3 regions of the Neorhizobium puerariae genome follow, and region 3 is predicted to be linked to each of the others. Evidence: riboswitches for the same ligand, from Rfam matches in the RefSeq annotation. Region 3 holds a riboswitch; each other region holds the start of a gene.
What was found. Region 3 has a riboswitch for cobalamin ahead of ACFFP0_RS31885 (DUF1636 family protein). Riboswitches for the same ligand answer to the same signal wherever they lie in the genome.
Positions count from the first base shown of each region.

Region 1: linked by a shared signal. The riboswitch ahead of nrdH (glutaredoxin-like protein NrdH) and the one ahead of ACFFP0_RS31885 (DUF1636 family protein) in region 3 are both predicted to bind cobalamin.
Region 2: linked by a shared signal. The riboswitch ahead of ACFFP0_RS07045 (ABC transporter substrate-binding protein) and the one ahead of ACFFP0_RS31885 (DUF1636 family protein) in region 3 are both predicted to bind cobalamin.

Region 1 covers NZ_JBHMAA010000032.1:211,206-220,799, reverse strand. Annotated here, with positions in the region: gene ACFFP0_RS25530 (alanyl-tRNA editing protein) at 1-475, opposite strand, end outside; gene ACFFP0_RS25525 (cysteine synthase A) at 497-1,534, opposite strand; gene ACFFP0_RS25520 (ChrR family anti-sigma-E factor) at 1,873-2,511, shown strand; gene ACFFP0_RS25515 (DUF982 domain-containing protein) at 2,562-2,801, opposite strand; gene ACFFP0_RS25510 (alpha/beta hydrolase family protein) at 2,981-3,622, shown strand; partial or broken gene ACFFP0_RS25505 (bifunctional sugar phosphate isomerase/epimerase/4-hydroxyphenylpyruvate dioxygenase family protein) at 3,853-5,748, shown strand; cobalamin riboswitch at 5,938-6,162, shown strand; gene nrdH (glutaredoxin-like protein NrdH) at 6,405-6,626, shown strand; gene nrdI (class Ib ribonucleoside-diphosphate reductase assembly flavoprotein NrdI) at 6,639-7,043, shown strand; gene nrdE (class 1b ribonucleoside-diphosphate reductase subunit alpha) at 7,025-9,178, shown strand; gene nrdF (class 1b ribonucleoside-diphosphate reductase subunit beta) at 9,353-9,594, shown strand, end outside.
Region 2 covers NZ_JBHMAA010000008.1:348,334-357,927, forward strand. Annotated here, with positions in the region: gene ACFFP0_RS07005 (class II aldolase/adducin family protein) at 1-9, opposite strand, end outside; gene otnK (3-oxo-tetronate kinase) at 6-1,292, opposite strand; gene ACFFP0_RS07015 (DMT family transporter) at 1,389-2,288, opposite strand; partial or broken gene ACFFP0_RS07020 (ABC transporter ATP-binding protein) at 2,550-3,008, opposite strand; gene ACFFP0_RS07025 (hypothetical protein) at 3,015-3,278, opposite strand; gene ACFFP0_RS07030 (class I SAM-dependent methyltransferase) at 3,279-4,076, opposite strand; gene ACFFP0_RS07035 (ABC transporter ATP-binding protein) at 4,087-4,848, opposite strand; gene ACFFP0_RS07040 (FecCD family ABC transporter permease) at 4,845-5,840, opposite strand; gene ACFFP0_RS07045 (ABC transporter substrate-binding protein) at 5,873-6,874, opposite strand; cobalamin riboswitch at 7,017-7,214, opposite strand; gene ACFFP0_RS07050 (Gfo/Idh/MocA family protein) at 7,378-8,670, opposite strand; gene ACFFP0_RS07055 (ABC transporter ATP-binding protein) at 8,672-9,594, opposite strand, start outside.
Region 3 covers NZ_JBHMAA010000077.1:178,366-187,959, forward strand. Annotated here, with positions in the region: gene cobN (cobaltochelatase subunit CobN) at 1-190, opposite strand, end outside; gene cobW (cobalamin biosynthesis protein CobW) at 229-1,266, opposite strand; gene ACFFP0_RS31885 (DUF1636 family protein) at 1,263-1,661, opposite strand; cobalamin riboswitch at 1,769-1,977, opposite strand; cobalamin riboswitch at 2,071-2,268, shown strand; gene ACFFP0_RS31890 (CbtB domain-containing protein) at 2,306-2,482, shown strand; gene ACFFP0_RS31895 (CbtA family protein) at 2,495-3,259, shown strand; gene cobO (cob(I)yrinic acid a,c-diamide adenosyltransferase) at 3,256-3,870, shown strand; gene ACFFP0_RS31905 (cobyric acid synthase) at 3,874-5,346, shown strand; gene cbiB (adenosylcobinamide-phosphate synthase CbiB) at 5,330-6,295, opposite strand; gene cobD (threonine-phosphate decarboxylase CobD) at 6,301-7,326, shown strand; gene ACFFP0_RS31920 (P1 family peptidase) at 7,323-8,309, opposite strand; gene amaB (L-piperidine-6-carboxylate dehydrogenase) at 8,326-9,594, opposite strand, start outside.

The DNA.
Region 1 (9,594 bases), on a different contig from region 3:
AGGCGGGGTGGTTCTGGTGGACGAGCTCCATCAGCTTCGCCGTCACCTCGTCCTTGTCGATCGTCTCGCTCATGTCGAAATCGACGCGCGATTCCTCTTCTCCGACGGCTGCGCCCGTGATGGGGTAGGGGCACACGACCGAAAGCAGATGGCAGGCGGTGTGCATGCGCATCAGCCGGTAGCGCCGCTGCCAGTCGATGTGCAGCACCAGCTTTTCGCCGACAAGCGGCTGTTGCTCGCCCTCAAGCGGCACATGGATGACGATATCCTTGGTGGCGCCGTGCCTGGTCTGGCCGAGTGCTATCTTCGTGCCATCGGCGCGCTCGAGGAAACCGGTATCGCCGGGCTGCCCGCCGGACGTGGCATAGAAGCAGGTGCGGTCCAGCTCTATGCCGCCGTCTTCGTGAAGCGCCGTCACCACCGCTTCGGCCGTCGAAAGGTAGAAGTCGTCGCGGTAAAGGGTTTCAACGGGCATGGATCACTCGAATCCCGAATATCAGGCAGTCTGGAAGGGGACGGGAATGTTCGGCTTTCGCGTCAGCCAGGCGGGAATCGGCAGGCCCTTCGACTTCAGGAAGTCCGGATTGAAGAGCTTCGACTGATAGCGGTTGCCGTAGTCGCAGAGGATCGTCACGATCGTGTGCCCGGGACCGAGGTCCCTGGCGAGCCGGATCGCACCGGCGACGTTGATGCCGGTGGAACCGCCGAGGCAGAGGCCCTCGTTCTCGACGAGGTCGAAAATGACCGGCAACGCTTCCGCATCCGTGACGCGATAGGCGAAATCTGGCGTGAAGCCTTCGAGATTGGCGGTGACGCGGCCCTGGCCGATGCCTTCGGTGATCGAGGAGCCCTCGGCCTTCAGCTCGCCATGGGCGTAATAATCGTAGAGCGCCGCACCCTCCGGATCGGCGATGCCGATCTTGATGTTCGGGTTTCTGGCCTTCAGTCCCATGGCAACGCCGGCGAGCGTACCGCCCGAGCCGACGGAGCAGATGAAGCCATCGACCTTGCCTTCGGTCTGTTCCCAGATTTCAGGTGCTGTAGTCTGGATATGGGCTTCCCGGTTGGCGACGTTGTCGAACTGGTTTGCCCAGATCGCGCCGGCAGGGTCCGTCCTGGCAAGCTCTTCGGCCAGGCGCCCGGAAATCTTCACGTAGTTGTTCGGGTTCTTGTAGGGAACGGCGGGAACTTCGACCAGCTCGGCGCCAAGCAGCTTCAGCGCGTCCTTCTTCTCCTGGCTCTGCGTTTCCGGGATGACGATGACCGTCCGGTAGCCGAGCGCCTTGGCGACCAGCGTGAGCCCGATGCCGGTATTGCCGGCCGTGCCTTCGACGATCACGCCGCCCGGACGCAGAAGGCCCTTCTTTTCCGCATCGCGGATGATGTAGAGCGCGGCGCGGTCCTTGACCGACTGGCCTGGGTTCAGGAACTCCGCCTTGCCGAGGATTTCGCAGCCGGTCGCTTCCGAGGCGCCCTTGAGCCGGATAAGGGGCGTATTGCCGATCACGCTGAGGACGGAGGAGTGAGAGGTCATCGCGGCACCTTGTTGTTCCCTGGAGATTTAAGACGGGTCTTTTCCGCGCACAAGCACCCGAGGGCAAGAAATTCTGTTTCCGTTCGGGTTGGGGCCCGGTAAAATTCATCTCCCTGCGGGCCGCCTGGCCGAGGCGATGGAGGACGGTAAAGAGGTTTCGCGGCCGGCTCTTCGGCCGGTGCGCAGATCACGGAAACCCGCCCGTTATTATATCGGAAATAGTAATATCAACTTCCTGCCGCGCATGGCGCGAATGTTGTTGAAGCAAATACTGATCCATGCCATTCGTGAATTTGTCGTGCGGTGCTTAAATACCGCTCGCGAAACTGGCCACGGACATGCTGCTGAACCTTGAAAGGTTGGATCTTCTGATCGCGCATTACGTTGCCGGTTCCCTTCCGGAGCCGGCTCATGTCCTTGTTGGGGCTCATCTGGAGATGCAGGCCACGGCCTTGCGGTTTGCCGATACCCTTGACGAACTGGCCGGCGCCGCCTTGCGGCGCAGCGACCCGGTTGCAATGTCCTCCCGCGACTTGCAGTTGACGACGATCCTGAACTCGGCTCCCTTGCCGGCGGCGCCCCGGATGGACGCGGAAAAGCGCTTTCCCTCATCGATGCAGGCCTATACGGGAAGCAGCCTCGCGGACATTCCCTGGAAAACGAAGCTGCCCGGATTTCGCCAGTACGTCATCGAAAAGGTGCCGGATGTCGAAGCGAGTCTTCTGTGGGTGCGGGCGGGCAGGGCGCTGCCCCATCACGGTCATCGCGGCCTCGAACTGACCCTGGTTCTGGAAGGGGAATTCCACGATCACCGCGGCAATTTCAGCCGCGGGGATGTCTCGATTGCCGACGAAATGCTGGAACATCGGCCGGTTGCGGGAAAGCAGGGGCCGTGCATCTGTTTTTCCGTTCTTTTCGCGCCGATCACGCTTTCCGGCTCTCGATTGAGGCTGGTCGCGGATATTCTCGGCATCTGAAGCGGAAAAGAAAAAGGCCGGCGATGCCGGCCAGCTTTTCCTTCGTATTCTCAGTTCAAATGAAGCTGTGCTTCGCTCACGGCCTGTTCGAACTGCTGGCGCGCTTCTTCCGGCGACCTCCGTCCGTCGAGCGCGGCGCGGCAGGCGCTGCGTGCCTTGACGAAATGAGGCCCGCGCATATCGGGCCAGCGGTCGGTCAACAAGGCCAGTGCTTCGAACGGCCCGTTGATGACTTCGGTCCCAAGATGTCCAAACGCAACACGAACAGGTTTCTGCCAGCTAGTCTGCATGTCTTTCGCCTCCTCCCTGAGTACCCAACCCGTAGAAACAATTTAGATGAAGTTTGGTTCCGCGAGAATGAGAAAAATTTGCAATCATGGACGATTGCGGCGACGCCCCTGGCATGTCGTCCATCTGTTATTCTCAGGCGCGGGATTTTGGGGAATACTTGCGAAATGAAGGGAATAGGATGTCGGACCGATTTCTGATCAAGGGACCGAATGAGGCGCGTTTCACCATACTGCTTGCACATGGCGCCGGTGCTCGGATGGATTCCGCCTCGATGACGGCGTCGGCCGAAGCGCTGTCGGAGAAAGGGTTCCGCGTAGCGCGCTTCGAATTCGCCTACATGGCGGCCCGGCGTATGTCGGGGGACCGCAAACCGCCGCCGCGAGCGGAGACCCTCAATCCGGAATACAAGGCGGCCATCGCCGAATTTCACGCGAAAGGCCCGCTGATCATCGGCGGGAAGTCCATGGGCGGAAGGGTCGCGAGCATGGTCGCCGATGAACTTCATGCGGAGGGCAGGATCGCGGGCCTCCTGTGCCTCGGTTATCCATTCCACCCGCCGGGCAAGCCCGACCAACTCCGCACGCAGCACCTGAAGGAACTGAAGACGCCCGCCCTGATCTGCCAGGGAACGCGTGACGAGTTCGGCGCCCGGGATGAGGTACCCGGCTATCATTTGTCCGAAACGATCGAAATCCTCTGGCTGGAGGATGGCGACCACGATCTGAAGCCGCGCAGGAAGATCTCCGGCTTCTCCACGGCCGATCACCTCGCCGCCATGGCGGAAGCGGTATTCGCCTGGGCTGGAGGATTGGAAGTCTAGCGGGGAGGTCATTGCGCCTTCCTGGAATCTGGAGCGCCTGCAGGAGGCATGAGTACCAATGTCTCCGAAAGGAGACGTGCGGGCGTCGCGGAGCCGGGCAGCCATTATTTCCCTTACGAACTATTTGGTACAAATAATGGATATGATAAAGGTTGCGATGTTGGACATGCGACTTCGGACACGCCGGCGCCTTCATGTCTCCGAGCCGTTCCGGGGGAATGGAGGAATGCATGAAGACGTCGATCGCGCGACCGTATCGATCAGCGGGGAGTTGCCCGAGAAGCTTGAGGCGATAGCGAAGGCGGGGTTCGAGGGGGTGGAGATATTCGAAAACGATTTCTGGCCTTCGACGGCAGTCCGGCAGATGTGGGCAGGATGGTGCGCGATTTCGGACTGGAGATCACTCTGTTCCAGCCCTTCCGAGATTTCGAAGGCATGCCCGAACCCCTGCGGACATGCACTTTCGACCGCGCCGAACGCAAGTTTGATGTCATGCAGGAACTCGGTACCGATCTTCTGCTGGTCTGCTCGAATGTCTCGCCGGTATCGCTCGGTGGTATCGACCGGGCGGCTGCGGATTTCCATGAGCTCGGCGAACGGGCCGCCAGACGAGGTCTGAGGATCGGTTATGAGGCGCTTGCCTGGGGGCGCCACATCAACGACCATCGCGACGCGTGGGAGATCGTGCGCCGTGCCGGCCATTCGAATATCGGGCTCATCCTCGCTAGTTTCCACACGCTGTCGCGCAAGCGCGCAAGATCGACATCAACTCGATCCGTTCCATCCCCAGGGACAAGATCTTCATCGTCCAGCTTGCCGATGCCCCGCTGATCGACATGGACCTGCTTTACTGGAGCCGGCATTTCCGCAACATGCCGGGCGAGGGGGACCTTCCCGTGACGGATTTCACGGCCGCGGTCGCCGAGACCGGTTATGACGGCTATTTTTCGCTGGAGATCTTCAACGACCAGTTCCGCAGCGGCTCGACCCGGTCGATTGCCGCGGACGGTCACCGCTCGCTGATCTACCTGGGCGATCGGGTGCGCCGCATACCCGATGCGACGGGATTGACCGTAGCCGCCATGCCGGACCGGGCCGAGGTCAGGGGCGTCGGCTTCGTGGAGTTCTCCGCCGATGAAAAGGAGGCGGCCGATCTCGTCGGCATCCTGAGGGCGCTGGGTTTTGCGAAGGTGGCGTCGCATCGCGCGAAGAAGGTCGATCTGTTCCGTCAGGGGGATATCCGCCTTCTCGTCAACACCGAGGGGAAGGGGTTCCCAATGCCTCCTTTGCCATGCACGGCACCTCGGCCTATGCGATGGCGCTGGTCGTCGATGATGCCCGGGCTGCGCTCGCGCGTGCCGTGGCGCTGGACGCCGAGCCGTTCAGCCAGCCGGTCGGCCCCGGCGAAGTGGAGATACCGGCAATCCGTGGCGTCGGCGGCGGGCTGGTTTATCTCATCGACGATCAAAGCGAGCTCGGCAGGTTTTCCGAGATCGATTTCATGCCCATCGAGGACGATGCCGCGGTGATGCCGGCGCATCTCCTGCATGTGGATCACATCGCCCAGACCGTCGGTTATGACGAGATGCTGACCTAGCTTCTGTTCTATACCTCGATCTTCGGCATGCGGAAAACGCCGATGGTCGACATCATCGATCCCGCCGGCGTTGTGCGCAGCCAGGTGGTGGAGAATGGTTCCGGATCGCTGCGGATCACGCTCAACGGCGCCGAACCGTCGGACGCTGGCCGGGCACTTCATCGCGGAAAAGTTCGGCTCAGGCGTCCAGCATCTCGCATTTCACACGGACGACATCTTTGCGACGGCGGCGGCGCTCCGCCGGAACGGTTTCCGGCCGTTGCAGATATCGCCGAACTACTATGGCGACGTGGAGGCGCGCTTCGGCCTCGATCCGGACCTGACGGAGCGGCTGAAGGCCGACAACATCCTCTACGATCGCGACGAACACGGCGAATATTTCCAGCTCTACAGCATGACCTACGGAGAAGGCTTCTTCTTCGAGATCGTCGAAAGGCGAGGATATCGCGGTTATGGCGCCCCCAACGCGATCTTCCGTATCGCGGCGCTCAAGAAAGCCCTGAGACCGGACGGCATACCAAGGATCTGACGGCAACCGCGTTTGTCGCCTGAACTGCAACTGGCCATGTCACGCCATATCCATAGCGTTCCTCCGACGAGCGAGGCCCCATCGCGAGGGCCGTTTCGCCATGCCCGTCCACCGTCCGGGAGGCTTTCCGCTGCTGCCTGCTCTTGATGTGTGATTTTCATAGCTATTGACGTGATTTTAACCTCGTCTACTATATCTAGTGTTCGAGGTGCTTCCGATTCGTAAGGATGGGGAGCTAAGAGGGAATACGGTGCGTGGCCTTCATGAGGAAGGCTGCAAGTCCGGAGCTGCCCCCGCAACTGTAGGCGGAGAGCATACGTCCGATAAAGCCACTGGGCCGGAAGGCTTCGGGAAGGCGAGGGGCGGATGCGACGACCCGCGAGCCAGGAGACCTGCCTCGAGCAGAACGTCCACGGGCGGGGTGTCCGGATGGCGAACGGCGGTTTGCGGGATGAAACCTGTGGGCGCCGTTTTCCCGAATACCCCGCAGAGCCACTTCGGGGTGAAGTCCATGTTGAACAGTACTGATCCGTAAGGCGTGACGGACGCTCTGCGTCCGGCTGCCGGTTACGGCTGCGTCCATTCCAGTTTCATTGCCCGGGCATCGGCGGATGCCCGAACGATGTTGCATGCTTTTTCGAAACACGAGGAACACAATGAACATTACCGTCTACAGCAAGCCTGCCTGCGTCCAGTGCACCGCGACCACCCGCGCGCTCGATCGCCAGGGGATCGATTACACCGTCATCGACGTGTCCGCTGACGCCGCGGCTTACGAGCTCGTCCGGAGGCTCGGATATCGCCAGGTCCCGGTCGTCGTGGCGGGAGAGCGGCACTGGGCCGGCTTCCGGCCCGACATGATCGGCAGTCTCGTCTGATACGTCCCAGCCATGGGCGATATCGTCTATTTCTCCAGCCGGTCGGAGAACACGCGGCGTTTCGTGGAGAGGCTGGACATGCCGGCGCTGCGCCTGCCGATGGACGGCAGCGCGATTCCGCCTTCGGTACGGCAGCCTTATGTGCTCATCGTGCCGACCTATGGCGGCGGAGGCACGAAAGGGGCGGTGCCGAAACCGGTGATCCATTTCCTGAATGATGCCGGCAACCGCAATCTGCTTCGTGGCGTCATCGCAGCGGGCAACACCAATTTCGGCGCGGCTTTCGCGCTTGCCGGAGACATCATCTCCGCCAGGTGCGCCGTGCCCTTCCTCTATCGTTTCGAGCTTCTTGGAACGGTCGAGGACGTCGCTAACGTCAGACATGGATTGGAACGATTTTGGACACGCTTACGCTAGACAGGCCGGCGAAGGCCGCGGAACCCGCGCTGGATTACCACGCGCTGAACGCCATGCTGAACCTCTACGACGAGCAGGGCCGAATCCAGCTCGACAAGGACCGGCTGGCCGCACGTCAATATTTCCTCCAGCACGTCAACCAGAATACGGTCTTCTTCCATAACCTTCGGGAAAAGCTCGATTACCTGGTGACCGAAGGCTATTACGAGCAGGAGGTTCTGGACCAGTATTCCTTCAATTTCGTCCGCGATCTCTTCGATCAGGCCTATGCCAGGAAATTCCGTTTCCCCACCTTCCTGGGAGCCTTCAAATACTACACCAGCTACACGCTGAAGACCTTCGACGGAAAACGCTATCTGGAGCGTTATGAGGACCGCGTCTGCATGGTGGCGCTGACGCTGGCGCGCGGCGACGAGGAGCTTGCCCGCGGTCTCGTGGAGGAAATCATTTCCGGCCGCTTCCAGCCGGCGACCCCGACTTTTCTCAATGCCGGCAAGAAGCAGCGGGGCGAACTCGTCTCCTGCTTCCTGCTGCGCGTCGAGGACAACATGGAGTCGATCGGCCGCTCGATCAACTCGGCCCTGCAGCTATCGAAGCGGGGCGGCGGCGTTGCGCTGTCGCTCACCAACATCCGCGAGGCTGGTGCGCCGATCAAGCAGATCGAGAACCAGTCCTCCGGCATCATTCCGATCATGAAGCTCCTGGAAGATTCGTTCTCCTACGCCAACCAGCTCGGCGCACGGCAAGGGGCGGGCGCGGTCTACCTGCATGCACACCACCCCGACATCATGCGTTTCCTCGATACGAAACGTGAGAATGCCGACGAGAAGATCAGGATCAAGACGCTCTCGCTCGGGGTCGTCATCCCGGACATTACTTTCGAACTCGCCAGGAACAACGAGGACATGTACCTGTTCTCGCCCCATGACGTGGAGCGCGTCTACGGGATGCCCTTCACCGAGATTTCGGTGACGGAGAAATATCGCGAGATGGTCGAGGATGCCCGCATCCGCAAAAGAAAGATCAAGGCGCGCGAGTTCTTCCAGATCATCGCCGAGATCCAGTTCGAGAGCGGCTATCCCTACCTCATGTTCGAGGACACGGTGAACCGGGTCAATCCGGTTGCGGGGCGCATCACCATGAGCAATCTCTGCTCGGAGATCCTGCAGGTGAGCGAGGCAAGCACGTTTAACGACGACCTGTCATACGAACATATGGGCAAGGATATCTCCTGCAATCTCGGCTCGCTGAACATTGCGGCGGCGATGGATTCCTCCGATTTCGGCAAGACGATCGAGACGGCGATCCGGGCGTTGACCGCAGTCTCCGACATGAGCCATATCGCCTCGGTTCCATCGATCGAGAAGGGCAATGACGAAAGCCACGCGATCGGCCTCGGGCAGATGAACCTGCATGGCTATCTCGCCCGCGAACGCATCTTCTACGGCTCGCAAGAGGGCATCGATTTCACCGACATCTACTTCTATACGGTGACGTATCACGCGCTGCGCGCCTCGAACCTTCTGGCGGCCGAGCGAGGTACGAGCTTCAGGGGGTTCGAGAATTCGAAATACGCATCCGGCGAGTATTTCGACAAATACACAGAGGCCGAATGGAAACCGGCGACGGAGAAGGTCGCCGGGCTGTTCGAGACGGCCGGCATCCACATCCCGACGCGGGAGGACTGGCTGGCGCTGAAACAGGCGGTCATGACCTCCGGTCTTTATAACCAGAACCTCCAGGCGGTGCCGCCGACCGGCTCGATCTCCTATATCAACCACTCCACCTCCTCGATCCATCCGATCGTTTCGAAGATCGAGATTCGCAAGGAGGGCAAGATCGGCCGCGTCTATTATCCGGCCGCCTTCATGACCGGCGACAATCTCGAATATTATCAGGACGCCTACGAGATCGGTCCGGAAAAGATCATCGACACCTACGCTGCGGCCACCCGGCATGTCGATCAGGGCCTGTCGCTGACGCTGTTCTTCCGCGACACGGCGACGACGCGCGACATCAACCGGGCGCAGATTTACGCCTGGAGGAAGGGCATCAAGACCATCTACTACATCCGGCTGCGCCAGATGGCGCTGTCCGGCACCGAGGTGCAGGGCTGCGTGTCTTGTACGCTCTGACCTGATTTCAGCCGCGGGCCTTCGAGCGCGTGGCCCCCTCATTCGCCTGCCGGCACCTTCTTCCCGATGGGAAGAAGACAGATGCGGCATGCGCGGCGTCCTCCTCTCTCCTTCGGGAGAGGGCAGGGTGAGGGGGCTCCGGGCACCATCACAATTTGTCGAGGAAATCCATCAATGAACGTCGCCATCAGGCCGATCTCACGCATCCGAGCCATCAACTGGAACCGCATCGAGGACGACAAGGACCTCGAAGTCTGGAACCGCCTCACAGGAAACTTCTGGCTGCCGGAAAAGGTGCCGCTGTCGAACGACATCCCCTCCTGGGCGACGCTGAAGCCCGAGGAGCAGCAACTCACCATCCGGGTCTTCACGGGCCTGACCCTGCTCGACACGATCCAGAACGGGGTCGGCGCCGT
Region 2 (9,594 bases), on a different contig from region 3:
TTCACTCATGCCGCATTCTCCGGATTCTGCATGGAGGCGAGCGCCCGCGCGAAGAGATCGACCGGGCCGAGCTTGCCGGACTTGAGACACAGGGCGACCGGATCGGCATCCTCGGTGACCGCCGCGCCGATGCCCGGCCCGCCATAGGGGCCGACCATGAGGCTGCGGATACCGAGCCGTTCGACGACCGAGCCGGAGGTCTCGCCGCCCGCCACCACGAAGCGGCGTACGCCCGCGCTCCTGAAGGCGACGGCAAGATCGCCGACGATGCGTTCCGCCAGCGCCGCCGCGCCATCCCGCCCATACCGGGCCTGGGCCGCCGCCACCGTTTCCGGGGCTGCGGACGTGGATATCCCAACAGGCCCGTCTTCAAGCTTCGGCATCGCCCAGGCAAGCGCGGCCGCCACCGCGCTTGCCGCGCTTTCGACCGCCGTCAGGTCGATGCGCAGAACCGGATGGGCCTTTTCGAAATCCGCAAGCTGCTCCAGCGTGCGCTCGGCGCAACTGCCGGACAGCACCACGCCCTTGCCGTTGACAGCTGGCAACACTCGACGATGCGGCGGGGCGGACAGCAGGCCCCTCGCCCGCCAGACCGGCGGGTAATGCTGCACGATCGTGGCGTTTCCGGTCATCAGTTTCCAATCGGAGGTCAGCGCCGCGATACGGTCCAGATCCCTGTCATGGATGGTATCCAGGATGAAATAGCGGATGCCCTGCCCGGCCTTTTCCGCAACCGCCCCTTCGAGTGCCGCGCCGCCCGCGTCGATCACGGGATGGTCGAGCAATCCGACCTTCATCGCCGTCTGACGCTGCAGCACGCGCACGAGGTCGGGATCGGTCATCGGTGTCAGCGGATCGTAGCGCTTGGGCGATTCCGAGACGAGTTCGGTGCCGAGGAACAGATGGCCGTTATAGACGGTGCGCTTCAGTCCTGGCGCCGAGGGGCAGAAACCGGTCACGGGCGCGCCAGTCACCCGCATCAGCATATCCGCCACGGGGCCGATATTGCCCTTGTCCGTGGAATCGAACGTGGCGCAGTACTTGAAGAACAACTGCCGTGCGCCCCGGGCAAGGAGAGCCCGGGCGGCCCGCTCCGTCCTGGACACCGCATCCCCGGGCGCGATCACGCGGGTCTTCTGAGCGACGACGATCGCCTCGGCGGGACCTGATGCCTCCACCATGTCGGGATCGGTCACGAAAGCGCAGTCGATGCCTTCCGCAACCAGCATCGCCGCGGTTTCCATCCCGCCCGTCAGGTCGTCGGCGAGGACACCCAGAACCGTTCCCGTCATTTGCCTGCCTCCCCGCCGACGTTTAGTCCGATTTCTCAATACATGATATATCAAATATTGGGCGGCGCAATGTGCTCCTCTCCCTTTTTCGATTTTTCAGGAAAAATCCGCGTGGCTGCGGGCCTCGGCCTTCCGCGGGGCGCGCTCGCGCCGGATCTTTTCGCGGACCACCGTGAACAGACCGGCACCGCCGATGACGGTGATGCCCAGCAGGGCAAGCGCGTCCGGATACTCATTGAAAATCAACACGCCGAACAGCACCGCCCATGCAAGCTGCGAATAGTGCATCGGCGCCATCTGGTTGGCATTTCCATAACGCGCGGCAAGAATGAACGCCCACTGGCCCAGGCCGTAGCTGATACCCGCCAGCCCCAGAAGCGCGAACTCCCGCAGGGTCGGGACACGCATGCCCCAGAATATCATCATGATCGCGTTCAGAACGAGCAGGTAACTGATCAGCATGCCGAGGATGCTGGTCGTTTTTGCCCGCCCGCCCAGCCCGCGCAGGATTATCACCGCGGTGCCGGTGCCCAGTCCGGTCCCGATCGCGGCAAGATGGCCCCATTCGAAGGCCTGATAACCGGGCTTGACGACGAGAAGCACGCCGACGAAACCGACGAGAACCGCCGACCAGCGCCAGGGACCCACGGATTCCTTCAGGATGAGGGCGGACATGATGGTCACGAACAGCGGAGCCAGGAAGATCAGCGCATAGGACTGGGTGAGCGGTATGGTGGTAAAGGCATAGACGCCGCAAAGACTTGCAACCACGCCGCAGACCGCGCGCCCATGCACGGCCCAGGGCCGGTCGATACGCCAGAAATCCCGCCACTGTTCGTTGGGATGGCGCGTGAGAAGCAGGGTCAGGCCCGAAAAGACATTGACCAGGAACGCGATCTCGAAGACGGACAAATGCGTACCCGTTGCCTTGACCGAAGCGTCGGTCACGGAAAAGGCCGCATATGCGATCAGGGCAAGTACATATACATTTCTCACGCGGACGGCTCTTCCCTGCATCTGGCGCTGGCGGCACTTTTGATATATCATATTTCAAAATGCCAAAAGTATATTTTCTCTCGGCCGGGACGGCGCCGACTCGTTCGTCTCCAAGACTTCTACAGGTCAGATCCCGTAACATTCCAGCGGCTTTGCCGCCGATGGTCCGCTTTTCCGCGCGAGATCGCTCGGGATGCTTCACGCGGGCGGGAAATGGCGAGATCCGGACCCGCGCCAGCGTCTGGTGCTCTTCCCCACCGCCTAGGGCGCCGGCCTGCCCCTCGGGATGATCAGCGGCGTCCCGGTGACCGGATCGGGAATGATCATCGATCGGATATCGAAGACGTCTTCCACCAATCGTTCCGTCACTATGGCCGCCGGCCTGCCCTCGGCGACGACCGATCCCGCCTTCATCGCGATCAGGTTCGTCGCGTAGCGGCAGGCCTGATTGAGATCGTGCAGGACTGCGACGATGGCGCGTCCCCGCCGGTTGAGATCGGCCAGAAGATCGAGCAGCTCTATCTGGTGCGCGATGTCCAGGTAGGAGGTCGGTTCGCCGAGCAGCAGGATCGGTGTTTCCTGCGCGAGCGCCATGGCAACCCAGACCCGCTGGCGTTGCCCGCCTGAAAGCTCGTCCAGAAGCCGGCCGGCCAGTTCCGATACGACGGTGGCTTCCATCGCGCGGCTGACCGCGTCCTCATCCGCCCTCGACCATTGCCGTGTGCCTCACAGTCCTCTCGCCTGCTTGCGACGGGCAAGGAGGATCAGCATGGGAGCGCCGATGAAGGCGGTCACGATCCCGCCGAGCACGGCCGAGAGCGCGACGCCCGCCAGCACCAGGCGAACGGGCGATACGGCACCGCAGCCCGTCGCTCCAATCGCATGGGCGACCGTCGCACCGACGAACGCACACCAGACATACCCGCCGATCGAATGGATTCCGAGCAGCCCGAAGAAATCTCCGACGCCCTCCGGTGCGGGGAGAGGCATCTAGGCGAGAGGTTTCTCCCCGGATATCGCAAACCTGTGCTGCAGCGTGGAGATGAGCCCACTGCGGGACATCCGGCCGATGCCCCGGCTTTTCCGGATGTCGCTCAGGCCGGTGTCGACCTTCAGGCCTTCAAACCCCGCCCTCTCGAAAAGCCCCCTGACGTCGCCGGACCGGACGCCCCCGCTGAAATGGACCCTTTCGACAATGCTGTCGTGAGCCCGCCATTGTTCCGGCGTCAGCAGGCTGTGCCCGTCCTGCGGCTTTCCGAAAATGCGGTCGAGCAGGGGAACCAGGCGCTCCAGCCAGCTTTTGCGGACGAAATCGCCGTCGATGATCAGCAAGCGCCCGCCGGGTTTCAGAATACGGAACCACTCCCGGAACGCTTTCCCGGGATCGACCAGGGTCCAGACGAGATGGCGGGCGACGATCACATCGTAGCCGGCATCGGGTTCCATGGTCTCCTCGGCGTCACGCGTCAGAAACCTGACCGGCGCTTCCGCACGCTCCGCCTTGCGGCGGGCCTTGGCCATCATCGCCTCGGTGAAATCGAGGCCCGTGACGTTGAAACCGAGATCGTGCATCAGCATGGTCATGACGCCGGTGCCGCAGGCAAGGTCGAGCGCGTTGCGGCCTCCGGCCTCCCCGAGATGCCCGGTGATCAGCCGTTTCCAGGCATCCATCTCCCCAAGTCTCGCGATCCCGTGGCCGGGGCTCAGATCGTAGGTCTCCGCCCGGATGGTCCAGTATTCGCGAATGTCGTCCTTGACCGACCAGTTCTGCATTTTCAAACCCTGCATCAGGAATTGCCTACATCAGGAATTGTATGTGAAGCCGGCTGTGGTGCTGCGATGTCGAGACATGCGCCCGGACACCGAAGACGGTGGCGATCAGGTCTTCCGTCAGGATCGAGGCCGGCGGTCCGGAGGCAACGAGGCGACCGCCGGACAGGACGGCGACCACATCGCAGAACCGGGCCGCCAGATTGAGATCGTGGATCGCCACGACCGTCGTCAGCGGGAGTTCGGCGACCAGCCGCAGGATGTCGATCTGATGCTGGATGTCGAGGTGGTTGGTCGGCTCGTCGAGGATGAGGAAGGACGGCGACTGGGCAAGCGCCCGCGCCAGTTGGACGCGCTGGCGTTCGCCGCCCGACAGCGTATGCCAGAACTGGTCGCGCCGGTCCTCCAGTCCCACACGGACAAGCGCTTCGGTGACGATCCTGTCGTCCTCGCCGGTCCATGGCGACAGCGCCGAGCGGTGCGGCGTACGTCCAAGGCGGACGACGTCGAGAACCGTGACATTCGCCTCGGTGACGGAGTGCTGCTCGACCACGGCGACGCGGCGGGCAAGTTCGCGACGACCAAATCCCGCCATGGATCGCCCTTCGAGGGCGACCTCGCCGGAGGCCGGCGCCCTGAGCCCGGCGAGCAGCCGGATCAGCGACGACTTGCCGGACCCGTTGGGACCGATCAATCCGAGCGTCTGGCCCGGCTCGACGGAAACCGTCACGCCGTCGACGATCACTCTTCTGCCCGCAAGCCAGCGGACGCAGGAAACTGCAAGCGTCATGCACCCCTCCTTGCCCGATAGAGGATGACGGAAAAGAACGGCACGCCGACAAGCGCGGTCACCACGCCGATCGGCAGAACCTGCGGAGCGATGATGATCCTGGAGACGATATCGGCGACCACCATGAACAACGCCCCGACCAGGGCGCAGGCCGGCAGCAGCCGGATATGGCCGGGACCGACCACGAAACGCGCCGCATGCGGAATGACGAGACCGACGAAGCCGATCGACCCCACCATGCTGACCATGGTGGCGGTCATCAGCGCGGTTGCAAGAAGCAGGACGACACGCACCCGCCGGGCGGCGATCCCGAGCGACCGGGCGGCGTCCTCCCCGAAGGTGAAGGCATCCAGAGCCCGCGCATGCCAGATGCAGACGACGAGGCCGACCGCGACGACGGAGGCCGAAAGTGCGACCTCCGGCCAGCGGACGCCGGCGAAGCTGCCGAGCAGCCAGAACATCACGCTGCGGGCCTGTTCGGCGTTGGCCGAGGTCGAGACGATGTAGGATGTCAACGCGTTGAAGAGCTGGGACGCGGCCACGCCCGCGAGAATCGTGCGGTCCGCCGTCTGGCGGCCGCTGGAAAGCAGCACCACGAAAACGAAGGCCGCCAGCGAACCGGCGAATGCCCCGGCCGACAGCGAGATCGCCCCCGCGCCGAACCCGAGCAGCATGACGCCGACCGCACCCGTCGACGCGCCGGCGGAAATGCCGAGCACATAGGGTTCGGCGAGAGGATTGCGCAGGAGCGACTGGAGGATCGCGCCGGAAAGCGCCAACCCTGCCCCGCAGAAAGCGGCCACCAGGGAGCGCGACAGCCGGTAGTCCCAGATGACCGCTTCCTGGATGCGCGGCAGCGCGATATCCGTCAGGCCGAGGCGGTTGGTCACCGCCCCGATCGTCGTTTCCATCGGAATGGTCATCTCGCCGATCGCCACGCCAGCGGCGATTGCGACGAAGAGGGCGGAGAATACGAGGCAAACGCCCGCGATGCCGGCCGTCCATGCTCCAAAGCGCGATCGTCTCACTTCAGCAATCCGAAGCGCTCAAGGGCGTCCGCGACGATTTCCAGGCCGGTGATCGTCCGGATCGTCGGGTTCATCGCCTGGGCGTCCATCTCGACGATCCGTCCCTTCTCGACGGCGTCCAGCTTGCCGACAACCGGGTCCGTAGCGAGAAACCTCTTCTTCACGGCCGGATCGTCCGCCCCCTGGGTGCGGCGGTCCATGGTGCCGATGACGATGACGGCGGGGTCTCGGGCGGCGATCGTCTCCCAGCCGACCAGCGGCCATTCCTCTTCGGATTCGATGACGTTGCGGGCGCCGAGAACCTTGGTGATGTAACCGGAAGCGCCGTTCTTCCCGGCGACCCAGGCATCGCCCGCGACATCCGCCGACGAGAACCAGTAGACGAGGCCCACATCGTCCGCCCGGTCCGCGACGCGCCTTCTGACGGCCTCTTCACGGGTCTTCAGCTGAGCGATCAGCGCCTCGCCGCGATCCGCGACGTCGAAGATGCGGGAGAGTTCATCGATCTCCTGGTAGAGGAGGTCCATCGTCAGCATCTGCTTGCGGGTGCCGTCCGAGCGCGTGTTATCGGTCACCACGCAGTCGGTCGGGGAGATGTAGCTCGGCACGCCGAGATCGGCGAACTGCCGGCGGGTGCCGACCCGCCCCTGCGGACCGACGGACGTCAGGAATTGCGCGGCGATGAAGTCCGGCTCGCGTGCGACGACCGCTTCGAAATTCGGCGTGTTGTCGGCGATGCGGTGAACCCGGTCGTTTTCCGCCGCAAGCTCGGGCAGGACCGGCGAGACCCAGACGGCGCTGCCGGCCATGCGGTCGGCAAGGCCGAGCATCAGCATGATCTCGGTGCTGTTCTGGCCAAGCCCGACGGCCCGTTGCGGCGCCTTCTCGACGCGGAGTTCGGTGCCGCAGTTTTCAAGCGTCAGCGGATAGCTCGTCGGCGCAGCCAGGGCCGCGAACGGAAGAGTGGCGAAGAGGGCTGCAAGCAAGCCGGGTTTCATGTCCTGTCCTTTCGAAAAATACGGCGATGCCGGGATGAAAGGCAGGACTGTGCAAGGCCGTGCACATGGCTTGCATCAGGATGGCGAGCGACAAGATCGCTGACGTCACAATAGTCTCCCTGCCGGAACACCTCGTCCGGTAATCACTGGTCTCGCCACGGCAGGTCTCCTGACTTGCGGCTCCGGCGCCTTTCATCCCCTTCCCGATCCCGTCGAGATCAGTGGCCTTGATGAAAGGCTCGCCGCTTACAGTTGCGAGGGCAGTCGCGGAATCGGCCCGAAGACCTCACCGCGTTCCCTTTTCATCTGCGAATGCAGAACCGTAGCGCGTCGTTGATACGGAACCTGCGGGAACTTGTCCAGCCGCCGCAGGCATTGCGACCGCACAAATCCCAACCTTGTTCCCGGTCGCGACGGCTCATCGATGAAAGGACGAAACGGGAATGCAGACAGCGGCATCCGCGAACCCGGACGCCTCATTCTCCACAGCTTCGAATGTCGCGTCAGCCCAGCCTGATCCCGTGCCTGGCCAGCATCGCCGGAATGCTGACGACGCCGCGGGTGGCGATCGCCTCGTTCGCGGCTATCCCGGTCAGGATCGACCAGCCGCCGGCGACGTGATCGGAGGCACGCCCGCGCGTTTCCCCGGGCATGCTGTCCGGCGCAAGGATGTAGCCGAGCATGACCGGGTCCGCACCGCCGTGGGCGCCCTTGCCCGTGGCAACGTCGATCTCGCGCGGCTCCTCGCCGGCAAGATGCAGGGTGGTCGACATGCACTCGACGTCCGCCAGCGATCCCTTGCCGCCGAGGATGCCGTGCTTCTCGACATGCCTGTGGCGGAGCGTCCCCCGGGTGCCGTGGAACTCCACCTCCAGCCCCTCCCAGGGAGCATAGGCGGTGAGGGTGTAATTGGCGCTGACGCCGCTGGCGTAGCGGATGTGGACCTGCATCGTATCCTCGATGCCGATCGACGGATCGAAGACGCACCGGTCGCGGAAATAGCCGTCCTCGTCCTCCGCCTCGCGATAGAGACGGCGAATGTTGTCGTCGCTTTCCAGATCCAGCCGATAGTCGCATTTTTCGGCATCCGCGCAGGTCGCGCAGCGCGGGCCGTAATCCGTCAGCCCCATGCCGGCCGCCGTCTCCGGCCGGTAGACGGCCCGCCGTCCCGACGCGAAAACCTCCTCGGGCCGCGTGCCCAGCCACCAGTTCAGCAGATCGAAATGATGGGTCGACTTGTGGACGAGCAGGCCGCCGGAATTGTCCTTCTGCCGGTGCCAGCGGCGGAAATAGTCGGCGCCGTGCACCCGATCGAGATACCAGCGGAAATCGACCGCCACCACGTCCCCGATCATGCCGGAGGCCAGCAGGTCGTAGACCTGCGTGCGGGCCGGAGAATAACGGTAGTTGAAGGTCACCGTGACCCTGCGGCCCGTCCGCGCCTGCGCGTCGGTGATGCGCTTGAGCGTCTCAAGGTCGATGGTCAGCGGCTTTTCGCAGATCACGTCGCTGCCCGCCTCCAGCGCCCGCACGATATAATCGCCATGCAGATGGTCCGGCGTCGAAACGATGACGGCGTCGGGCGCCTGCTCGGCCAGCAGACGGTCGAAGTCCCCGGCGAGATAGGTCGCCACCCCGTTGCCATTGCGCCGCGGCACGGCCTCCGCCGACAAGGCAAGCCGTTTGGGATTGCTGTCGCAGAGCGCCACGAGTTCGTGCCGGTCGGAAAACGGGCCGGTGATCGCATCGCGGAACATCTGGTGCCGGGAGCCGCAGCCCACGATGGCGACTTTCATCTCAGGCGGTCTCCCTCAAGACGACAGGCTCCACCCGCTCGCCGTTTGCATCGAAGAAATGCATGTCGGCAAGATCGATCCCGACCGTAATCCTCTGGCCCTGCCGGGGCCGGTCCATGACGGGGCCGTGCAGGAGCAGCGTCTGGCCCGATGGCAGGCCGATATAGACCAGCGTTTCGCTTCCGAGATATTCGACCAGTTTCACGGTGCCCTCGGCGGTGATGTCGCCCGCCCCCACCTTGACCGCTTCGGGCCGGACACAGATCGTCATGCCGGCATCCACACGCTCCAGCGGCGGCGGGCTGAAGGGTGCGAAATCCGCGATCCGGACCGACGGGCCACCGCCGCCCCGGCTCACCGTGGCGGCGAGACTGTTGATCTTCGGCGAACCGATGAAGCCCGCGACGAACAGATTGGCCGGGCGCGTATAAAGCTCCTCGGGCGTACCGACCTGTTCGATCCGGCCGGAGCGCATCACGACGATGCGGCTTGCGAGCGTCATGGCCTCGACCTGATCGTGGGTGACGTAGATCATCGTCGTCCTGAGCCGCTGGTAAAGCGCCGCCAGTTCCACGCGCATCTGCACGCGCAATTCGGCATCGAGGTTCGACAGTGGCTCGTCGAACAGGAAGAGCTTCGGCTCCCGCACGATGGAACGGCCGATCGCCACGCGCTGTTTCTGTCCCCCCGAAAGCTGGCGCGGCTTGCGGTCGAGCAAGGGCTCGATCTGCAGGATACGCGCCGCCTCGGAAACGCGCCGGTCGATCTCGCCCCTGTCCATCCTGAGGTTCTGCAGGCCGAAGGCGAGGTTCTTGCGCACGGACATGTGCGGATAGAGCGCATAGGACTGGAACACCATCGACAGATGCCGTTTCGAAGCGGGCAGGTCGTTGACGATCTGCCCGTCGATCGACAGCGTCCCGT
Region 3 (9,594 bases):
ACATCGGGTGACGGAGGTCGGAGAGGTTGGTGAGGGCGAGGTCCGGCCGATTTTCGGCCCATGCCGCGGCCACGCCGTTCAGGTCGCTGCCGGAAAAGGACAGCACCACCACATCGGCCGGCGACTGGTTGAGGTCGACCGGTTCGATCAGGTCGTCCAGTGACGACGATGTGGTGGCGAGTATGTGCATTCCTTTTTCTCTGCGGGCCTTTTCTCTACGGGCCTTTGTCAGGCGGCCAGCATCCTTTCGATCGCCGCGCGGTCGATGCCCTTTTCGCCGATCACGACGAGGCGGCTCCGGCGGGTTTCGTTCGCGCCCCAGGCACGGTCGAAATAATGGTTCACGCGCGATCCTACCGCCTGGACCTGCAGGCGCATCGGCTTGTTCGCGACTTCGACGAAGCCTTTTATGCGCAGAACGTTTTCTGCCTCCGCCGTCTCGGAGATACGCGCGGCCAGCGCCTCGGCATCCGCCACCGCCGGCAGGTCGACGACGAAACTGTCGAAATCGTCGTGGTCGTGGTCCAGCTCGTCGTCGTGATGGGTCTTGCGGTTCTCGATGTCGTCCTCGACGGCGAGGCCGAGGCCGATCAGCACGCCCGGATCGATTGCGCCGTTTGCGGCAGGCACGATTTTCACCGCCCGCGGCAGATGCGCCTGAACGCGGCCCTTGGCGGCGGCGAGCGAAGCCTGGTCGAGAAGATCGGTCTTGGTCAGCACGATCATGTCGGCGCAGGCGACCTGATCCTCGAACACTTCCTCGACCGGATCGTCATGATCGATCGAACCGTCGGCCTCGCGCTGGGCTTCCAGGGCGTCGTGGTCGTCGGCGACCCGGCCCTCGGCCAGCGCGACGCCGTCCACCACCGCCACCACGCCGTCCACGGTCACGCGCGCCTTCACATCCGGCCACTGGAAGGCCTGGACGAGCGGTTTCGGCAGCGCAAGGCCGGAGGTTTCGATGAGGATATGGTCGACGCGCGGTTCGCGGGACAGGATCTGGTCGATCGCCGGCACGAAATCGTCGGCCACGGTGCAGCAGATGCAGCCGTTGGCGAGCTCGATGATGTTGTCTTCCGGGCAACTCTCGATGCCGCAGCCCTTCAGCACCTCGCCGTCGATGCCGACATCGCCGAATTCGTTGACGATGATCGCCAGCCGTTTGCCGTCCAGCTTCTCGATCAGGTTGCGGATCAGCGTTGTCTTGCCGGCGCCCAGGAACCCGGTGACGACGGTGCAGGGAACGCGGCCGAAAGAGACGGTCATGATGGCATGTCCTCGTGATGATGGAAGGGGGGAATGCGGGCCGTCATGCCCTTGCCGCGCAGGCAGGCGGGACGGCCGCGAAGAGGAAGGAAACCGCGCTCGTCGCCGGCGAGCATCATCGCGCCGGCGACGATATCCTCGACGTTTTCAAGCGACAGATGGCCGAACACATAGGACCAGCCGGAACGGTGGTTGAAGGCCGCGCTCGGGCTCTTCTCGCAATTGGCGAGGCAGGTGACGGGCCTGACGGCAAGTGGCCTGCCGGCTGCCGCAGCCTTCAGCGCCTCGATCATCGCCACGCCCGGACGCACGTCGCCATCCGTTTCGTCGCGGCAATTCGTGCAGACGAAGATCGTCACGTCGATATCGGGATCGTTCCTGTGCTCGTCACTCATCGTCTGGCCGCGTTACCGCCGGGATATCTCAAGATCGGGGCGCGGAACAGGAGGGGCAAGCCGCCTGCGGTGAATGAGCGAACCTCTCCGGAGCACCCCGCCCGGCGAGCCTTGTTGTCCAAACGGCAGGTCTCCTGGCTCGCGGGTCGCCGCCATTTGCCTGCCTTCCCGGATCGCTCCAGTGGCTTTTCGGCAGATGGCTCGCCGCCTACAGTTGCGGGGGCAGCCGCGGCATTGATCCGGATAGAAGGATCGCACCGCATTCTCTCTTAGCCCCTTCCGTTGCCGGAAAAGGACCGTCTTTCTTCAACTACGCCCGGTCGCAGGCCCGTGTCAATGGAGACAGTGGGGAGACGGCGGGGGAGACGGTAGGCGTCGCAAAGGCGATTGCCCGTGCGGCAAATTCGTCTATAGTGACCCTGCCTACGGTGCCCGAACGGGCCTTGAGAGGGAATGCGGTGCGACGGCTCCTGCCGTCCAGCCCGCGGCTGCCCCCGCAACTGTAAGCGGAAAGTCTTCGTCCATCATGCCACTGGAGCGATCCGGGAAGGCGGGCGAGGGCGCCTGATCCGCGAGCCAGGAGACCTGCCAGAGGCGACTGGAAACTTGAACGACCCTCGGGTGGAGGGTGAAAGGACATAACCATGGTTACGAAATCTGCTGCCACCGCAGTCAGCGTTTCCACCTCGAAGATCATTCCCCTCAGCATGACGGCGCTGCTGGGCCTTTTCGTCGTCGGCTTCGTCGGCTTCTCGCATATGGAAGTCGTGCATAACGCCGCGCACGATTCGCGCCATTCCTTCGCATTCCCCTGCCACTAAGGGGAGTTTCCCATGTCGTTGTTTCGTAACATCGTCTTTGCGGCGGTGATCGCCGGGCTGTTGTCCGGATTGCTGCTGACCGTGATGCAGAGCTTCTCCACCGTCCCGCTGATCCTGCAGGCGGAGACCTATGAAAACGCCGCTCCCGAAGCCGGCCACAGCCACGAGGCTGCGCCGGCTGCCGGTGCAACGGCGCCGGCCGCTGCGGACCATCATCACGACGAGGAAGCGTGGATGCCGGCGGACGGTTTCGAGCGTTTCATCTACACCGCGGCCGCGGACGTGCTGGCCGCCATCGGTTTCGGCCTCGTGATGATCGCGGGTGCGGAAGCGCTGGGCGGTTTCGGAGGATGGCGCGGCGGCCTGCTGTTCGGCATCGCGGGTTTCCTTACCGTCAGCCTTGCCCCCGGCCTCGGGCTGCCGCCCGAACTGCCGGGCATGCCGGCGGCGGAACTCGGTCCTCGCCAGATCTGGTGGGTTTCGACAGCCGTCTGCACGGCCGCCGGCCTCGGCCTGCTTGCCTACACGCGCTCGGCCGTGCTGGCGGCGCTGGCGATCGTTCTGCTGATCGCGCCGCATCTTGTCGGCGCGCCGCTGCCGCCAAGCCATGAAACGGCCGTGCCGATCGAACTGCACGCCCGCTTCGTCAATGCGGTCTATGCCACGAACCTGGTTTTCTGGGCGGCGCTGGGCACGCTTGCCGGCGTGATCCGCGAAAGATTTCGCGCCGGCGAGGATGTTGCCGTGCGTTCTTCCACGGAGCTGGCTTCGCGGTGAAGGAGATCGACGAAACATCCGCCGAACGCCATCGCGCCAAGATGGCGAACCGCAAGGCGGTTCAGGATGCGGAAGTGGCCGGGAAGACCCTCGAAAAGGGTCTTCTCATCGTCCATACCGGTCCCGGCAAAGGCAAGTCCACCGCCGCTTTCGGTCTGGCGCTGCGCATGCTCGGCAACAATCGCCGTGTCGGCGTCGTGCAGTTCATCAAGGGTGCCTGGTCGACCGGCGAGCAGCCCGCACTGGCCACCTTCGGCGACCGTGTCGTGTGGCATACGATGGGCGAAGGTTTCACCTGGGAAACCCAGGACCTGCAGCGCGACATCGCGGCCGCCGAAAAAGCCTGGGAAAAGGCGCTCGACCTGATGGCGGACGAGACGATCGGGCTCGTCATCCTCGACGAGCTCAACATCGCGCTGCGCTACGACTATCTCGACCTGGACAAGGTGATCGCCGCGCTTCAGGCCCGCAGGCCGGACCTGCATGTGGTCGTGACCGGCCGCAATGCCAAGCCGGCGCTGATCGAGGCGGCCGACATGGTCACCGAGATGACGCTGGTGAAACATCATTTCAAGGCCGGGGTGAAGGCTCAGGCCGGCATCGAGTTCTGAACAATGGCCGCGATCGGTTTCGCTCGGGCGCTGATGTTTCAGGGAACGGGTTCGGATGTGGGCAAGTCGCTGGTCGTGGCTGGGCTTGCCCGCGCCTTCACGCTGCGCGGACTGAGGGTCCTGCCCTTCAAGCCGCAGAACATGTCGAACAATGCGGCGGTGACCGCGGATGGCGGCGAGATCGGCCGGGCGCAGGCGCTTCAGGCGCGCGCCGCGAAAGTGCCGCTCAGCGTCCACATGAACCCGGTACTGCTCAAACCGCAGAGCGATGTCGGCGCGCAGGTCGTGGTTCAGGGCAGGGTCGAAGGCAATGCCGGGGCCGCCGAATATCAGCACCTCAAGCCGAAGCTGATGCCGCGCGTGCTGGAAAGTTTCGAGCTGCTGCGGGCAAAGGCCGATCTGGTGCTGGTCGAAGGGGCAGGCAGTGCTTCGGAGATCAACCTCCGCCAGAACGACATCGCCAATATGGGCTTTGCCCGCGCGGCGGATGTGCCGGTCGTGCTGATCGGCGATATCGACCGGGGCGGCGTGATCGCCAGCCTCGCGGGCACGAAGCTGGTGCTTTCGCCGGACGACGCGGCGATGATCCGGGGTTTTGTCGTCAACCGTTTTCGCGGCGATCCGGCGCTGTTTGCCGAAGGCATGCGGATGATCGGCGACCTGACCGGCTGGCGGTCGATCGGGCTGCTGCCGCATTTTGCGGATGCCGCCCGCCTGCCGGCAGAGGATGCGCTTGGCCTGAACGGTCCTTCCGCCTGCAAACCCGGTGCCAAGATCCGCGTCGCGGTGCCGATCCTGCCGCATATCTCCAATTTCGACGATCTCGATCCGCTGGAGGCCGAGCCGGAAGTGGAGCTTCTCCGCGTTCGGGCCGGGCAGGCCATTCCCGGCGATTGCGATCTGATCCTGCTGGTCGGATCGAAGGCGACGATTTCCGATCTTTCAGCGTTGAAGGACGCGGGTTTCGACGTCGATATCGCCGCGCATGCGCGGAGGGGCGGGCGGGTGCTCGGTCTGTGCGGCGGCTATCAGATGCTGGGGCGGAGGATTTCCGATCCGGAGGGGATCGAAGGGCCTCCGGGTTCTGTCGAGGGGCTCGGCCTGCTCGATGTCGAGACGGTGCTTTCCGGCGACAAGCGGCTGGAGGCGGTCTCCGGCACCAGTTTCGACGGCATTTCCCTGTCCGGTTACGAGATGCATGTGGGCCGGACGGCGGGGCCGGATTGCGCGCGGCCTTTCGCTACGGTCGGGGGCGGATCTGCGGATGGCGCGACGTCGGCCGGCGGCCAGGTCTGGGGCAGCTATCTGCATGGCCTGTTCGCCGATGACCGGCAGCGCTCCGCCTGGCTGACGCGGCTCGGCGGCCCGGCGTCGGGTCTCGACTACGAGGCGGGTGTGGACGACGTGCTCGACCGGCTGGCAGCGCACATGGAAAGGCACCTCGATCTCGATGGACTGCTCACGCTTGCCAGATGATCCACGCCAGAAGGCCGAAGAGGCCGATCAGCAGGCCATCCGCCACGCGGGCGAGTTTCAGCGCACGAAGGATGTCGTCGCGGGTGAGTTCCGGGCGGCCGCCCTCGCCCATGAACCGCGCTTCGATCATCTGCCCGCCATAGCTTCGCGGGCCGGCGAGCGCGATGCCGAGCGCACCGGCCATCGCCGCTTCCGGCCAGCCGGCATTCGGCGAGCGGTGATGCCTCGCATCGCGCAGCACGGCCCTGATCGCATTTCCCGGCGAAGCCCGGTCGATGAAAAAGGCCGCCATCACGAACAGCAACGCGCTCAGCCGCGAGGCCGGCAGGTTGATGAGGTCGTCGAACCGCGCCGCCGCCCAGCCGAAGGCTTCATGGCGGGGGGAGCGGTGGCCGATCATGCTGTCGGCGGTGTTGGCCGCCTTGTAGGCCGCGCCGCCCGCAAGCCCGCCAACACCCATCCAGAAAGCCGGAGCCACGACGCCGTCGGAAAAATTCTCCGCCAGGCTTTCGATCGCCGCGCGGCAGACGGCCGCCTCGTCGAGCTTTTCAGGATCGCGGCCGACGATCATCGAAACCGCCTTGCGGCCTGCTTCGAGCCCGCCCTTCCTGAGCGCATCGGCGACGGCCTCGACATGGCTTTCAAGGCTTTTCTGGGCGGGCAGGCTGGCCGCGGCGAGAACCAGCAGGATCGGCCCGAACGGCAGGACGAGCAGGACGCGTTCCGCCATCAGCGCGGCCGCGGCCGTCACGCCCAGCAGAACAGCCAGGGCCAGCACGCCCATGCGCCTGCGGGCGGCGAAATCGTCGGTCTCGCGGTTCCAGCCGGCATCGAGCCGGGATATCAGCTTGCCGATCCAGGTGACCGGGTGGCCGATACGCCGGAAAAGCCAGTCCGGGTATCCGAAGATGCGCTCCACGATCAGCGCGAAAAATGCAAGAAGGAACATTAGCGGTGGCAGGCCCAGAAAGTCGGCATGAAGTTGGTGGTCCGATTGCGCATGGCGGCAATCTTTCCCGCGCTCGGGCGCTGTTTCCGCATGCGCCCGAACCCTGGATCGATCTTTCCACCGGCATCAGCCCCTATTCCTATCCGCACTCGCCCATCCCCGGCAATGCCTTCGCGCGACTGCCGGAGCCGGCTTTGGCACAGGAACTGAAATCCATCGCGGCCAATGCCTATGGCGCGCCGTCGGCGACGCATATCGCAGCAGGACCGGGCACGCAGATCCTCCTGCCGATCGTCGCCGGACTGATGGGCTCGGGCGTAAACCGGGCCGGTGTGCTGTCGCCGACCTACGCGGAACATGCCCGGGCCGCCCGCCTTTCCGGACTTGACGTCACCGAGACGGAAGATCTCGAGCGGCTCGCGGCTGGGCGGCTGGCGGTCATTGTCAATCCCAACAATCCGACCGGCCGCGTCATTTCGAAAAGCGACCTGCTCGCGCTGGCCGCCCTGATGCGCGCCAAGGGCGGTCTGCTGGTCGTCGACGAAGCCTTCATGGATGTCTCCGACGCCGAGAGCGTTGCGGATGCGGTGGAGGAAGGCGGCCTCGTCGTCCTTCGATCCTTCGGCAAGTTCTATGGCATGGCGGGTCTGCGGCTCGGTTTTGCAATGGCTCATCCGGATATCGTCGGAAAGATCGAGGACCGGCTCGGCCCGTGGGCGGTTTCCGGGCCTGCATTGCATATAGCTGGCGAGGCGCTGGCCGACGACGGCTGGCAACGCGCGATGCGGACGACGCTGAAGGCGGATGCGGCGCGGCTCGACGGACTTCTGGCCGCAGCGGGCGTTCCGGTCGCGGGCGGTACGTCGCTCTTCCGTTTTATTCGCGATGCCCGCGTGCAAACGCTTTTCCGGCATCTCGGCGAGGGCGGTATCCTTGCAAGGCGGTTCGAAGAGCGGCCGGACGATCTGCGCATCGGCCTGCCCGGCAGGGACGATTGGGCAAGGGTTGAGGAAGCGCTGAAAACTTTTTAGCCGGCGAATGTGTCGCGCCAGGCCGGCTGTGCATCGGGCACCGGCAAGGCCCTCGCTTCGTAGACGCCTCGGGCGACGGCGCGGGCCGTCACCAGTGTTGCCAGATGGCAGAGCTCGGCAAACGCGGCCATGTCGCCCAGGGGTTTCGCGCCGGTCGCGGCCGAAAAGATCGTGTCGCCATCGCCCGGCAGATGCGCAGGCAGCACGGCGCGGGCGAGCCCGTCATGCGCCATGATCGAAAGCCGGTGCGCCTGGGCCTTGGTTAGCACGGCGTCGGTGGCGATGACGCCGATTGTCGTGGCTTTCAGGCTGACGCCCTTCATCCGCAGGGCCGAGTGGTCCCCGGTGAATTTTTCCGGCAGGCCGAGGCCGCCGAACTCGCCAGCCCGTTCGAAGGGAGCCGCCCAGAAATGCGGGCCATCGCCTACCGTCGCGGAGCCCATGGCATTGACGGTGAGCAGGGCTGCGATCGTGTGGCCCGCCGACGTCGTCGCGCTGGCGGAGCCGAGCCCGCCCTTGAACGTGGCCGTGGTGGCGCCCGTGCCGGCGCCGACGGTCCCGAGCGGAAACGCGTCCTTTGCCGCCGCCTTGAAGGCGTCGTAGCCCATGTCGCGATAGGGCGAATGCAGGCCCCAGTCCTTGTCGCCGCCGTTCAGGAGATCCATGAGGATCGCCTGCGGCACGATCGGCACGCGCACCGAACCCACCTGGAAGCCGCGGCCGATCTCGCGCAGCCCCGCCTGCACGCCGCCGGCCGCATCGAGCCCGAAGGCCGAGCCGCCGGAAAGCACGAAGGCATCCACCGCCTGCACTGTCATGGACGGGTCGAGCAGGGCCGTATCGCGTCCGCCCGGCGCGCCGCCGAGCACGGAGCCGGAGGCGATCGCCGGCTCGTCGAAGACGATCGCCGTGACCCCGGAACCCAGCGCAAGGTCGGTCGCGTGGCCGACGGCCACGCCTTCGATATCGGTCAGCAGGTTCACGGGCGGCACCTCGCGGTCACTCGATGTCGAACCTGACGCCCTGCGCCAGCGGCAGGGTGCGGCCGTAGTTCAGCGTGTTGGTGGCGCGGCGCATATAGGCTTTCCAGGCGTCCGAACCGGATTCGCGTCCGCCGCCGGTTTCCTTCTCGCCGCCGAAGGCCCCGCCGATCTCGGCGCCCGAGGGGCCGATATTGACGTTGGCGATGCCGCAATCCGAGCCGCGGGCGGAGACGAACGTCTCGGCCTCGCGCATGTCATTGGTGAAGATCGAGGAAGAGAGGCCCTGCGGCACGTCGTTATGCAGTTTCAGCGCCTCGTCGAAGCTCGAATATTTCATCACGTAGAGGATCGGCGCGAAGGTTTCCTCCTTCACCGGTCCGGTCTGGGCCGGCATCTCGACGATCGCCGGACGGACGTAATAGGCATCGGCCGCCTCGTTCTGGTGAACGCGCTCGCCGCCGGTCACCTTGCCGCCTTCCGAGCTTGCGGCGTCCAGGGCATCCCGCATCCTGTCGTAGGCCGCCTTGTCGATCAGCGGGCCGACGAGGTTGCCGTTTTCGAGCGGCGAGCCGATCGTGACCGACTGGTAGGCCTTGGTCAGGCGCGGCACGAGCGTGTCGTAGACGCTGTCATGCACGAAGAGGCGGCGCAGCGTCGTGCAGCGCTGGCCGGCCGTGCCCATGGCGGCGAAGGCGACGCCGCGCAAAGTCAGGTCGAGATCGGCCGTCGGGGCGACGATCGCGGCATTGTTGCCGCCGAGTTCGAGGATGGAACGGGCGAAACGCCGGGCGAGACGCGGGCCGACGGCGCGGCCCATGGCGGTGGAGCCGGTGGCGGAGACCAGCGGCACTTTCTCGTGGTCGACCAGCACTTCGCCGATCTCGCGGCCGCCGATCAGGAGGGTCGAAAGGTTCTTCGGCGCCGTGCCGCCCTCGGCGACGAAACGGGCGAGCGCCCTGTCGAAGATCGCCTGGGTGGCGAGCGCCGTCAGCGGCGTCTTTTCGGACGGCTTCCAGACCGTGGAATTGCCGCAGACGATGGCGAGCGCCGCATTCCAGGACCAGACGGCGACCGGAAAATTGAAGGCGGAGATGATGCCGATGGCGCCAAGCGGATGCCAGGTCTCCATCATGCGGTGTTCGGAACGCTCGGTGGCGATCGTCAGGCCGTAGAGCTGGCGGGAGAGGCCGACCGCGAAATCGCAGATGTCGATCATTTCCTGCACTTCGCCGAGGCCTTCGGACGTGACCTTGCCGACCTCGATCGAAACGAGGCGTCCGAGCGC